Regions from separate parts of the Micromonospora sp. R77 genome, predicted to be linked through region 2. Evidence: riboswitches for the same ligand, from Rfam matches in the RefSeq annotation. Region 2 holds a riboswitch; each other region holds the start of a gene.
The links. Region 2 has a riboswitch for cyclic di-AMP ahead of MRQ36_RS13370 (NlpC/P60 family protein). Riboswitches for the same ligand answer to the same signal wherever they lie in the genome.

Region 1 (3,178 bases), 1.9 Mb from region 2:
CCAGGCCGCGCCGCCCTGGACGGCCCCGGCCGGCGAGGCCGCCCTCGTCCGCCGCTGATGACTGGTCCGCCGCGGCACTACCGACCCGCTGGCTGCGGCCCACGCCGACCACCGTCACCGGTCACGCCGCCACCCACCCTGCGGGCTCCGGTCACGGCATCTTCCACACCGCCGGCCGGGTCGCGCCGCCACCCGCGCCGCCGGTTCCGGTCACGCCGTCGCGGCCACGGCCGACGCCGGTCGGGCGGTCGATGCCAGGGGCGGCTCCGGACAGGTGGTCACCGCCCCGGCCCGCGTCGGCCACTCGGCCACCGGCACGGCCGACTCCCGCCCGCCGCCGTCGGCGACCTGCCGGCCCGGGTGGCGGCTCGCGGGGCGCGCGCGCACCGGCCGTACCGGGCACCCCGCAGCACCTCGCGGGCGGGTCGGCACCGTCGGCCCTCGGCTCCCGCGCCCCGCCGGCCCGCTGACGTCGTGCGGGCGGTCGCCCGCGAGCACGCACCACCCGACCTCACCCCCGTATGCACCCGGCGGCACCCGTACCGGTCGTGCCCGTCTCCGGGTCCTGCGGACCTCTTCACCACATCCGCTCCGTGAGGTGCCGACCATGCAGACCGTTCTGTACCAGTTCCTGATCGAGGTCCCGGAGGCCGCCGCCATCTGGTCGGCCCTGCTCCTGCTCGCCCTGCTCCTGCTCGCGGTGCTGGTCGCCCGCCCCGAGCGGGACACCCCGACCGACGACGAGCCGGCCGTCGACCCGGCGGTGGCACAGGCGGCCCAACTGGCCGACCTGCGCCGCTACTGCCGACGAGGTGGCCGTCGCCGCCGCCGGGGCGGCGGAGAACGCCCGCCGGCACCGCGAGCGCTGGCTGGTCGCCCAGGCGGAGGTGGACCGGGCCTGGCGGACGTACGACGAGGCGGAGGTGGCCGCCCGACGCTCGCCGGTGCCGTACTGCCCGCGCCGCGCACCGCGCACCCCGGCCGAGTACGCGTCCCGGGAGCGCTGGCTGCACCACGCCGCGATGACGGCGCACTGGCGGGGCGACCTGACCGCCCGGCAACTCGCCGACGTGCTCGCCCACCGCAACGGGTGGGACCCGCGCCGGCACCCCGCCGAGCAGGAGATCGTGCTGGCCCGGGCGGTACGCGACGGCCGGTCGGCCGGGTACCGGGCCGCCGCCGAGCGGGAGCAGCGGGCGTGGCGGGACGCCGAACTGGCCGCCGAGTCGGCCCGTGCCCTGGCTGTGGAGGCGTACGCGGCGGCGGAGCGGCTGCGCCCCGGCATCGTCCCGGTACGCCGGTCCGAGGCGGTGACCCAGACCTTCGCCCCGGTCGGCGCGCCCGTCCCGCGGACCGCCCGGTGGCGGCCGGCGCGGGTTGGCTGAATTGTGACGTGAAACTGCCGGACCGGATCGCCCCGGAATCGAAAAACGGTCATCCGGGGCGTGGCGGTCCATGCCGTCCCAGGTTGCCGGGTCACCCGCTCCCCGTATGTCCGGTAATCGACCGCCGTTCCTTTCTCGGCTGCTCGTCCCATTGAGTGACGTCAGTGACCTGTCTGTTCCGGTCGGATCCGCAATGTTCGACGTTTACGCAGGTGGGAGCGCTTGGCAGGGCGCGTACCCGCCGGTAGTGTCGGCGCGTCCGGTGCGGTTTCCGATCGCAAGAGGCGACGCCGCGCCGACCCGCTCAATCGTGATCTTCTGCGAACCGGGGACCCATGCACATCCGGGGTGAATCCGCGGGCCACGGCCCGCGGTAGGGCGATCTTCCCGCCCGAATCCGTCAGCTAACCCGGTAGGCGGTGTCGGAAGGAGTTCCGTCTTCGTGCAGCACTCTGCCACCCCTCGACCACACCCCCTCCACGGCGCCGCGGTGCCGTCGCTCGCCCTGTCCGCGAGCTGATACCGGCATCCGCCCGCGCGCCCGACTGACCGGGCGCACCCCTTCCCCGCGGCCCACCCCGCCCACGGATCCGCTCCGTCGCGCGTGAGCATCTCCGCGCGCCGGGCCGGCGTGTGCCGCCCCCACCCCGTGGAGGAAGCCCCCTGTGAAGCACACCCTGAAGCGGCAGCTGCGGCGCCTCGCCACCGAACGTCGCTACCAGATCGTCGCCGGTTCGGCCGCCGCCCTGGTGCTGGCCTCCGGCACCGGCGCCCTGCTGGCGCACGGTGACGACGCCCCCGTCCGCCGGCAGAACACCGCCGCCGTGGCCGACCTGGCCCCGCAGCTCGGTGACGTCGCGGCCGGCACCCAGGCCCGGATCGCCGCCGTCCCGTCCGTCTCGCCCAGCGCTCCGGCGTCGCCCAGCGCCTCGCCCTCGGCGAAGCCGACCAGCGCCAGGCCGACCACGGCCAAGCCGGACCCGGACACCACCCGCAAGGCGGCACCGAAGCCGCCGTCGAAGAAGGTCCTCGACTACACCTACGAGGCACAGACCACGTACTACAACTGCGGCCCGGCTGCGGTGCGCAACGCGCTGAGCGCCGCCGGCATCGAGCGGACCCAGGACGAGCTGGCCGTCGCGCTGGGCACCACCGAGATGGGCACCAACTCGGCCGAGGACACCACCCGGGTGCTCAACCAGCAGGTCAAGGGCAACCCGTACCGGACCCGGATGATCGAGGGCAGCCCGAGCGCGGCGCAGACCGACCGGCTGCGGGCCGACGTGGTCGCGGCGGTCAGCAAGGGCCGGGCCGTGGTGGCCAACGTCGCCGGCGACGCCACCGACACCGACGGCGGCTGGCACTCCTTCCCGGGCGGCCACTACATCGCCGTGGTGGGCTACTCCGACGACGGCCGGACCGTGCGGATCGCCGACTCGGCGGACCCGTCGCTGCCGGCGTACTGGATCAGCACCGTCGAGCTGGCCAACTGGATGGCCACCCGCGGCTACTCCGCCTGATCAACCCCGTTCACCCGTCGGGCGTCGGCTCCTGGAGCCGGCGCCCGACGTCGTCGTCCCCCGGGCCCTCCCCTCGCCGGGTGTCGGATGTCCGCTCTCGCGCGTGGTGTCCGGCCGGTGGCACACTGCGGCGCATGACCGACGACACGGGTGCCCGGCACCTGCTGCTGCTGCACGGGATGGGTGCCACCGGCGAGGTGTGGCTGCCCTGGGCCCCGCTGCTGGAACAGCGCTGGGCGGGCCGGTGGCTCGCCCCCGACCTGGCCGGCCACG
Region 2 (3,178 bases):
CGTCGGCGAGGCGGGGCTCGTCGGCGGCGAATTCGGACCAGGAAGCCATGCCGACATTCTATCGAACACACGTACTAACGCGCAGTCCGACACGCAGCTCGCCCGTATCGGTCGCTATGGTGTTCCGATGCTGCTCTCCGACCGTGACCTGGTCTCCGAGATCAAGGCGGGCACCCTCGCGCTGGAGCCCTTCGAGCCCACGCTGGTGCAGCCGTCCAGCATCGACGTACGCCTGGACAAGCTCTTCCGGGTGTTCAACAACCACCTCTACACCCACATCGATCCGGCCATGCAGCAGGACGACCTGACCTCGATGGTCGAGGTGCCCGACGGCGAGCCGTTCGTGCTGCACCCGGGCGAGTTCGTGCTCGCCTCCACGCTCGAGGTGATCTCGCTGGGCGACCAGCTCGCCGGCCGCCTGGAGGGCAAGTCCAGCCTGGGCCGGCTCGGGCTGCTCACCCACTCCACCGCCGGCTTCATCGACCCGGGCTTCTCCGGGCACGTCACGCTGGAGCTGTCCAACGTGGCGAACCTGCCGATCACGCTCTGGCCGGGCATGAAGATCGGCCAGCTCTGCATCTTCCGGCTCTCCTCGCCGGCCGAGCACCCGTACGGCTCGGTCGTCTACGGCTCGCGCTACCAGGGGCAGCGCGGCCCCACCCCGAGCCGCGCCTGGCAGAACTGGCGCACCTGGCCGACCCGCTGACCGGCCAGCCGAGTGTTAACAGGGGCCCCTTCCTCTACCTGAGGCGTTAAGAAGGGGCCCCTCCTTTCACCGTCAGCCGGGACGGCCGTAGCTGTTGATCTGGCCGTCGTCGACGCGCTTCATGGTGATGGGCTTGCCGGACTGGGAGGCGTGGACCACCCAGCCGTCGCCGACGTACATGCCGACGTGGTGCAGGTCGCTGTAGTAGAAGACCAGGTCACCGGGGCGCAGCTCGCTGCGGCTGACCCGTCGGGTGACGTCGTGCTGCTGCCGGGCGTTGTGCGGCAGCGAGACACCCGCCTTGTCCCAGGCGGCCATGGTCAGACCGGAGCAGTCGAAGTGGTCCGGGCCGGCGGCGCCCCAGACATAGATCTTGCCGATCTGGGCGCAGGCGAACTTGACGGCGACCCCGGCGGGGCCACCCGGGTAGCCGGACGGGCACGGCGCGGGCCGCAGCGGACCGCCGCCGCCGCTGCCGTACACCTTGAGCCGGAGCTTGCCGAGGCGGGCGATCTCGGCGTTGATCTGCTGCTTCTTCGCCGCCAGCTGGGCCTTGGTCCGGGTCAGCTGGGTCACCATCTCGTCCAGCGGCTTCTTCTTCGCGGTTAGCTGGTCGCGCAGGTCGACGACCGACCGCACCTCCTGCTGCTGGCGGTGTGCGAAGCGGTCGAGCAGTTCGAGGCCGGCCAGCACGTCGCCCGGCGAGCGGCTGCCCAGCAGCGCGTTCACCGTGGAGACGTTCTGCCCCTTGTACGCCTCGGCGGCCAGCCCGCTGACCTGCCCCATGGCGAGGTCGACCTGGAGCTGGAGCGGGGCGATCTGCTTGGCGAGGGCGTCGGCCTGCCGGCTCTTGACCGCGAGGTCCTGACTGGTGGCGTTGTACTGCTCGATGATCGGTTCGAGCTTCTCCCAGTCCTGGTCGATCTGGCGTTCGATCTCGGTGACCGAGGGTTCGGCGTGGGCCGCCGTGGCGCCGCCGGTCAGGATGACGGCGGTGCCGGCCAGGGCGGCGAGGAGGGTGGTGAAGCGGGACCAGCGTGGGCGCGGCGCAGCCGTCATCCGGTCGACCGACCGGACCGACGGTCGCCGCGGGGCATGGTGTGCCACCGGGCTTCCGTACTCCTTCTGCGTGACCGCCTACCGGGTTAGCTGACGGGTTCGGGCGGGAAGGGAGCCGCCCTACCGCAGTGCTGCGGATTCACCCCGGTTACCTGGGTCCCCGGCTCGCCCGGAGGCGACTCGGCGGTGTCCGACCGTGACCGCCCGGGATGGACGGTCCAGTTTCCGGTCGACGATTGACCAGAGTAGAGATGGCCGTTATCGATCCGCAACCCGCGACGCCGTGACACTCCGTACCTGTTGAGGGCGCCGGATCGCGGTTCGTGAAGAAATCTTTCAGGCAACATCATTTAACCGGAAGGTATTGACCTGAAGCGGTACCGGGGGCGAGGGTGGGCACGCAGTGACCCCCATCGAACCTGGAGGTTCCATGCACCTCACCCCCGTCCCGCCACGCCGACGGATCCTGCTCGCCGGCGCCGTGGCGGCGGCCACCGTCCTGCTCACCGCCGGCCCGGTCACCGCCGACCCGGCCACCACCGGGACCGACCAACCCACCGACCGCCAGCAGCAGTACGCGACCGCCGCCGCCGAGTACGGCGTACCGGAGAGCGTCCTGCTCGGCGTCTCCTACCTCGAGTCCCGCTGGGACACCCATCCCGGCCAGCCGAGCACCAGCGGCGGCTACGGGCCCATGCACCTGACCGACGCCGTGCAGGTCGCCGCCACCCCGTCCGGCGCGCACGTCGACGAGAACGAGGACCCCCGGGGCGACGACTCCCGGCCGCTGACCGTGGACACCGCCGCCGCGGCCGAGCCGACCGGCGACCTGCTGCCGTCGGCGTCCCTGCAGACCCTCGACACCGCCGCCGCGCTCACCGGGGTGGCCGAGGAGACGCTGCGGGACGACGCCGCCGCCAACATCCGGGGCGGCGCGGCGCTGCTGGCGTCGTACCAGAAGGAGCTGGCCGCGCCCGTCGGCGCCGGCAGCGACCCGGCGGCCTGGTACGGCGCGGTGGCCCGCTACTCCGGCGCGGACACCGAGGACGCCGCGGCGGCCTTCGCCGACGAGGTGTACGACCAGATCGGCCTCGGCGCCAGCCGGACCACCGACGACGGGCAGCGGGTGACCCTCGCCGCCCGGTCGGTGACGCCCGACGAGTCCGGCCTGCACAAGCTGGGGCTGCGCCGGGCCGAGCGGCCGGACGGCCTGGAGTGCCCGGTGCGGCTCGCCTGCGAGTGGATCCCCGCGCCCTACGAGAAGTACGGCCCGAACCCGGGCGACTACGGCAACCACGACCTCGGTGAGCGGCCGGCGCAGCAGAAGATCGAGTACATCGTCATCCACGACACCGAGGGCTACTTCGGCCCGAGCGTGAAGCTGGTGCAGACCAAGACCTACCTGGGCTGGCA
Region 3 (3,178 bases), 1.7 Mb from region 2:
TTGACCACCAACTACCGCAACTCGGCGGAGATCTTCGCGGTGGCGGCGGCGGAGATCCGCCGGCTGTACCCGGACCTGCCGCTGCCCACGGCGGTCCGGTCCACCGGGGTCGAACCGGTCGAGCGGACCGTGCCGGCCGCCGCGCTGCCGGCCGCGACGGTCGAGGCGGCGGGCGCGCTGCTGGCCGAGGTGGAGGGAACGGTCGGCGTGATCACGCCGGTGCCGCGCCGGGACGAGGTGGCCGGCTGGCTGGGCGACCTGGGCGGCTCCCGGCTCCAGGTGGTGACCAGCCTCCAGGCCAAGGGCATGGAGTACGACGGCGTGGTGCTGGTCGCGCCGGGCGAGATCCGGGCGGACCCGGGGTCGGGGGTACGGACGCTCTACGTGGCGCTGTCCCGGGCCACCCAGCGGCTGACCACGATCGACCCGACGGGCTGAGTCGCCCCACCGGCAGTTGTGGCGGCGGTTGCCGGACGTTCACTTGCACACATAGCAATGTGAACATAGATTGGGTCGGGCTCGGCCGAGGGACGGAGGGTGTGGGAGTGGGCGCAGGTCACGACCACAGCGGCGCGATCACCAACGCCGCGCACCGGCACCGGGGCCGGCTCTGGGCCGCGTTCGGGGTCCTCGCCGCACTGATGGTGGTCGAGGCGGTCGCCGCGTTCGCCACCGGCTCGCTGGCGCTGCTCTCCGACGCCGGGCACATGTTCACCGACGTGCTGGGCATCGGCATGGCGCTCGCCGCGATCACCGCCACCCGGCGCGCCGACACCGACCCGCAGCGCACCTTCGGGCTCTATCGGCTGGAGGTGCTGGCCGCCCTCGCCAACGCCGTGCTGCTCGGCGGGGTCGCGGTCTACGTGCTGGTCGAGGCGGTCCGCCGGTTCGGCTCGCCACCCGAGGTGCTGGCCGGGCCGATGCTCGCCGTGGCGGCGCTCGGCCTGCTCGCCAACCTGGTCGCCTTCGCCCTGCTGCGGGCCGGGGCGCAGGAGAGCATCAACCTGCGCGGGGCCTACCTGGAGGTGCTGGGCGACCTGCTCGGCTCGCTCGGCGTGATCGGGGCCGCGCTGGTCATCGCGCTCACCGACTGGTGGTGGGCGGACCCGGTGGTGGCGGTCGCCATCGGCGTGTTCATCCTGCCGCGTACCTGGCGGCTGGGCCGGGCGGCGGTCCGCATCCTGGTCCAGGCCGCCCCGGAGCACCTCCAGGTGACCGCGGTGCACGACCGGCTCGCCGCGGTCCCCGGCGTGGCCGAGGTGCACGACCTGCACGTCTGGACGCTGACCTCGGGCATGGAGGTGGCCTCCGCGCACCTGACCATGACCCCGGGGGCCGAGGTGGGCGACGTGCTGGCGGCGGCGCGTACGGCGTTGCACGAGGACTTCCACATCGATCACGCCACGTTGCAGATCGAACCCGGAGCGTCGGCCGGGGCCTGTGGTGCGGTGGAGTGGTAATTAGCACACGCTTAAATCTCTGTGGTTATTGTGGTGCTATGCCGGTTTTGGCTCGTTCGAGCAGGGCCGCGTACCGAGCCTGCCCGGCATCACGCCGGTAGGCTCGACCGCGGCCTCCGCCGGGCGGCGCCCTCCGGCGCCTGCGGTGGCCGCCGCCTAATCGCCGCAGGGCGAGCCGGGGAACCATGTTCGTGGGGTGCATCCGCGTCAGCGGTAGGGATCTTCCGTCCCGAACCCGTCAGCTAACCCGGTCGGCGGCTGACGGAAGGACATGTGCATGCCATCAGTGGCACCAGTACGACGGACGGCCGCGCGGCTGGCGGCCCTGCTCGTCGCGACGCTCGCCCTCGGCGTCGCGGTCGCGCCGGTCTCCCCCGCGGGGGCCGCCCCGCTGCGCGTCGCCGCCCCCGGCGACGACGAGGGCGGCACCCCGGCGCTGCGCGCCCAACTCGACGCGGCCAGCAAGGGCTGGCTGGAGGCGAAGGCCGCGCTGGCCCGCTCGGTCAAGCGGCAGCAGCAGCTCAACGCGCAGCTCACGACCGTCGAGGCGGAGCTGGCCAACCGGGACGCCAACGTCGGTGAGATCGCCGGGGTGGCGTACCGGACCGGGCGGCTCAGCGCGGCGTCGGCGCTGCTCAACAGCAGCAGCCCGGACGGCTTCATGGACCGTGCGGCGGCGTTGGACCAGGTCGCCGCGCACGAGGACCGGGCGCTGCGCGAACTGATCCAGACCCGCGACGAGGCCACCCGCACCCGGACCGCGCTCGGCATCGAGATCCAGGAGCAGCGCAAGCAGGTCTCGGTGATGGACAAGCGCAAGCAGCAGGCCGAACGCGCCCTCGAGGTGGCGAACGACAAGGCCGAGAGCGCCCGCGACGCCGACAGCGGCAGCACCGGCAACCGGGGCACGTCCAACGCCGACGCCACCCCGGCACCGCGCAACTCGGACGGCTCCTGGCCGCCCGAGTCGTGCAGCGTGGACGACCCGACCCCGGCCGACGGCTGCATCACCCCGCGCACCCTGCACGCGCTCCGGCAGGCCCAGGCGGCCGGCTTCAAGCGGTACGTCTCCTGCCACCGGCCGAGCGGGTCGGGTGAGCACCCGAAGGGCCGGGCCTGCGACTTCGCCGCGCAGACCGACGGCTTCGGCGGCGTCGCCTCCGGCGGGGACCGGACGTACGGCGACAACCTGTCGGCGTACTTCATCCGCAACGCCGACCCGCTGGCGGTGCTCTACGTGATCTGGTTCAAGCGGATCTGGCTGCCGAGCAGCGGTTGGAAGGCGTACAGCGGCGGCAACGGCGACCCGTCCAGCGACCACACCAACCACGTGCACCTGTCCGTCTACTGACCCCGGCCGCCGGCCTGCCCGAGGTGGGGCGGGCCGGCGGCTACGTCCCGGGACGTACCCCGGATGTCGCCGCCGGGCCCACGACGACGCGCTCCGCACGGGCGAGCATCGGGGCATGAGGCGACTCTCCCCGACCGCCCGCAAGGCCCTGCTGACCCTGCACCTGGTCACCTCGCTGGGCTGGCTCGGCGCGGACCTGGCGCTGCTCACCCTGGGGATCGCCGGGCTGCGCGGCGCCGCACCGGAGGCGGTCTATCCAACCGCCGGGCTGGTGGTCACCTGGCTCTTCGCGCCGCTGAGCGTGCTGGTCTGGCTGGTCGGCGTGGCCGGCGCGCTGCTCACCCCGTGGGGACTGCTGCGCTGGCGC
Region 4 (3,178 bases), 430 kb from region 2:
CGGCCAGCCGCACCACCTCCGGCCCGGCCACACCGGCCGTCCCGGCCACCTCGGTGACGACGTGCCGGCCCCGGGTCAGCGTGCCGGTCTTGTCGAAGAGCACCGCGTCGACCAGGCGCATCCGCTCCAGGGCCAGCCGGTCGCGGACCAGGATGCCGGAGCGGGCCGCCAGGGCGGTGGAGAGGGCGATCACCAGCGGGATGGCGAGGCCGAGCGCGTGCGGGCAGGCGATCACCAGCACGCTCACCGTCCGCACCACCGCCTCGCCGACGTTGCCGAGCAGGCTCCAGACCAGCACGGTGACCACGGCGGTGCCGACGGCGACATAGAACAGCCACGCCGCGAAGCGGTCGGCGAGCACCTGCGCCCGTCCGCCGGCCTGCTGCGCCTGGGCGACCAGCCGCTGGATCCCGGCCAGCGTGGTCTCCTCGCCGAGCGCCTCCACCCGGACCCGGATCGCCGAGTCGGTGGCGACGGTGCCCGCCACCACCCGATCCCCGACCGACCGGGCAACCGGACGGGACTCCCCGGTGATCATGGATTCGTCCAGCTCGGCGCCGCCGTCGACGATCCGTCCGTCGGCCGGCACCCGGCCGCCGGGGCGGACCAGCACCACGTCGTCGAGCCGCAGCTGCGCGATCGGCACCCGTTCGGTGCCCCCGTCGGGCCGTACCCGCTCGGCGTCGTCGGGCAGCAGCGCGGCCAACGCGGCCAGCGCCCCCCGGGCCTGCCCGACGGCCTTCATCTCCTGCCAGTGGCCGAGCAGCATGATGGTCACCAGGGCCGCCAGCTCCCACCAGAAGTCCAGGTCGAACGCGCCCAGGCTGGTGGCCAGCGACGCACCGTACGCGACGGTGATGGCCATCCCGATCAGCAGCATCATCCCCGGGGCGCGGTCCCGCACCTCGCGGACCGCCCCGACCAGGAACGGCCAGCCGCCCCACCAGAACACCACCGAGCCGAGCACCGGCCCGACCAACGACCGGCCAGGGAACTCCAGCGAGTAGCCGAACCAGTCCATCACCATGTGGCTGGTCAGCACCACCGGCACGGTCAGCACCAGGCAGAGCCAGAAGCGTCTCCGGAACATCTCCGGGTCGTGCCCGGCGTGCTTGTCGTGCCCGCCCGCCCCGCCGTGGCCACCCGCCTGCCCGGCGTGGCCGGTCGAGTACCCGGCGTGACCGGTCGCCTGCCCGTGCTCCGTCATGCCTTCACCATGCCGCCCGCCGCCGCGTCGGGTGGCCGGACGCCCCGAGGAGTACGGAGGTCGGATGGTGACACTGCGCAGCGTGACGGCCGGTGTTAAACGCGATGCTGGTCACGCTGGGTCGCAGCGAAATACCGCGTTTGGTGGGCTTCAGGACGTAGCTGCCCGGGAGTGCTCTCGGGTAACCTCGCTGCCGGTCACCGCCGAAGGCGCGCACCGGCGCCTGCGGTGCCGCCGCCCAATCGCCGCACGGCGAACCGGGGAACCAGGTACATGGGGTGAATCCGCGCGAGCGGTAGGGGCCACTTCCGTCCCGAACCCGTCAGCTAACCCGGTCGGCGGTCGACGGAAGGGAACACTGTGACGGCACCCCTGCGCCGCTGGTTGACACCCGTGGTGGCCGTGCTCGCCGCCTTCGCTGTCGTGGCCGGCCCCACCCCGGCGACGGCCGCCCCGACCACCCCCGCCCCCTCGGGGCACGAGGAGGACGACGAGCCGGCGCTGATCACCGACGTGATCGACGCGGCCAACCGGGGCTACATCCAGGCGAAGGCGAAGCTGGCCAAGTCCGAGGAGCGGCAGCGCCAGCTCGCCGCCGAGGAACGCCGGGCCAAGGACGAGCTGGAGGCCCTGAAGCCCCAGGTGGCGCAGATCGCCGCGCAGTCGTACCGGACCGGCCGGATCGGCGCGATGGCCATGCTGCTGGAGAGCAACGCGCCGGACTCGTTCGTGAAGCGGGCCGCCGCGCTGGACGAGCTGAACATGGTCAACGAGCAGAAGCTCGCCGACGTCAGTGCGGTGCGCAACCGCGCCGAGCAGGCCCGGCTGGCGGTCGAGGCCGAGGTACGCGAGCAGGCGAAGCTGACCAACGAGATGGCCCGCAAGAAGAACGAGGCGGAGAAGTCGCTCGCCCTGGTCGGCGGGCTGGGCTTCACCGGTGGTCTGGTCTCGGCCACCTCCCCGGTCGCCCGGGTCGCCCCCGGTCGCGGCTCCGACGGTGACTGGCGTCCGGAGTCGTGCAGCGAGAACGATCCGACCACCTCCGGCTGCATCACCCCGCGCACGCTGCACGCGTACAAGGAGGTCAAGCGGGCCGGCTTCAACCGCTTCGTCGGCTGCTACCGGCCGGGTGGGCCGTGGGAGCACCCGAAGGGCCGGGCCTGCGACTGGTCGTTGCAGAACAGCGGCTTCTCCCCCTGGCACAACAACGACACCCGCCGGTACGGCAACAACCTCGCCGCCTTCCTGATTCGCAACGCCGACCGGCTCGGCATCTACTACGTGATCTGGAACCGGCAGATCTGGTTCCCGGCGACGGGGTGGAAGTCCTACAGCGGCCCGTCCAACCACACCGACCACGTACACATGTCGTTGCTCTGAGCCGGCGACGTACGACGAAGGGGCCGTCCCCGCGATCACGCGGGGCGGCCCCTTCGTTCTGGTCCGAGGGCGCTCAGCCGGTGACGGCGGGAGCGGTCCGGTCCGTCGCGGTCTGCTCGCCCGCCGGCACGGTGGTCACCGTGCGCACCTCGCCGGCGCTCAGCCGGTACGACATGCCGACCACCGCGCACCGCCCGGCGGTGACCCGCTCGGCCAGCACGGTGGAGTTCGCCAGCAGCGCCTCGACGGTCTGCGCGATGTGGATGTCGACGATCCCGTCGATGGTGGTGACGCCCTGCTCGGCGGCCCGCTGCAGGCTCGGCACGACGGCGTCGACCACCGCCCCGAGGTGGCCGGCCGGCGGCGTGCCGGTGGTCGCCACGTCCCTGGCGGCCTGCACGGCGCCGCACGAGTCGTGGCCGAGCACCACGATCAGCGGGGTGCCGAGCACGGTCACCGCGTACTCGACGCTGCCGAGCACCTCGGGGCCGACCGTGTGGCCGGCCGTCCGGACCACGAAGAGGTCACCGAGGCCACGGTCGAAAATGATCTCGGCGGCGAGCCGGGAGTCCGAGCACCCGACGATCACCG

Region 1: another riboswitch for cyclic di-AMP. It lies ahead of MRQ36_RS22635 (C39 family peptidase); the one in region 2 lies ahead of MRQ36_RS13370 (NlpC/P60 family protein).
Region 3: another riboswitch for cyclic di-AMP. It lies ahead of MRQ36_RS05365 (hypothetical protein); the one in region 2 lies ahead of MRQ36_RS13370 (NlpC/P60 family protein).
Region 4: another riboswitch for cyclic di-AMP. It lies ahead of MRQ36_RS15595 (hypothetical protein); the one in region 2 lies ahead of MRQ36_RS13370 (NlpC/P60 family protein).

The regions. Positions count from the first base shown of each region.
Region 1 is NZ_JALDST010000001.1:4,795,718-4,798,895, forward strand. Features, by position in the region: gene MRQ36_RS22620 (hypothetical protein) at 1-58, shown strand, start outside; gene MRQ36_RS22625 (hypothetical protein) at 578-781, opposite strand; gene MRQ36_RS22630 (hypothetical protein) at 813-1,385, shown strand; cyclic di-AMP (ydaO/yuaA leader) riboswitch at 1,677-1,819, shown strand; gene MRQ36_RS22635 (C39 family peptidase) at 2,051-2,905, shown strand; gene MRQ36_RS22640 (alpha/beta fold hydrolase) at 3,105-3,178, shown strand, end outside.
Region 2 is NZ_JALDST010000001.1:2,891,970-2,895,147, reverse strand. Features, by position in the region: gene MRQ36_RS13380 (pyridoxamine 5'-phosphate oxidase family protein) at 1-49, opposite strand, end outside; gene dcd (dCTP deaminase) at 128-706, shown strand; gene MRQ36_RS13370 (NlpC/P60 family protein) at 779-1,765, opposite strand; cyclic di-AMP (ydaO/yuaA leader) riboswitch at 1,825-1,961, opposite strand; gene MRQ36_RS13365 (N-acetylmuramoyl-L-alanine amidase) at 2,196-3,178, shown strand, end outside.
Region 3 is NZ_JALDST010000001.1:1,209,060-1,212,237, forward strand. Features, by position in the region: gene MRQ36_RS05355 (AAA family ATPase) at 1-438, shown strand, start outside; gene MRQ36_RS05360 (cation diffusion facilitator family transporter) at 546-1,460, shown strand; cyclic di-AMP (ydaO/yuaA leader) riboswitch at 1,604-1,733, shown strand; gene MRQ36_RS05365 (hypothetical protein) at 1,738-2,811, shown strand; gene MRQ36_RS05370 (hypothetical protein) at 2,927-3,178, shown strand, end outside.
Region 4 is NZ_JALDST010000001.1:3,326,211-3,329,388, reverse strand. Features, by position in the region: partial or broken gene MRQ36_RS34450 (HAD-IC family P-type ATPase) at 1-745, opposite strand, end outside; cyclic di-AMP (ydaO/yuaA leader) riboswitch at 1,433-1,563, shown strand; gene MRQ36_RS15595 (hypothetical protein) at 1,568-2,587, shown strand; gene MRQ36_RS15590 (carbonic anhydrase) at 2,661-3,178, opposite strand, start outside.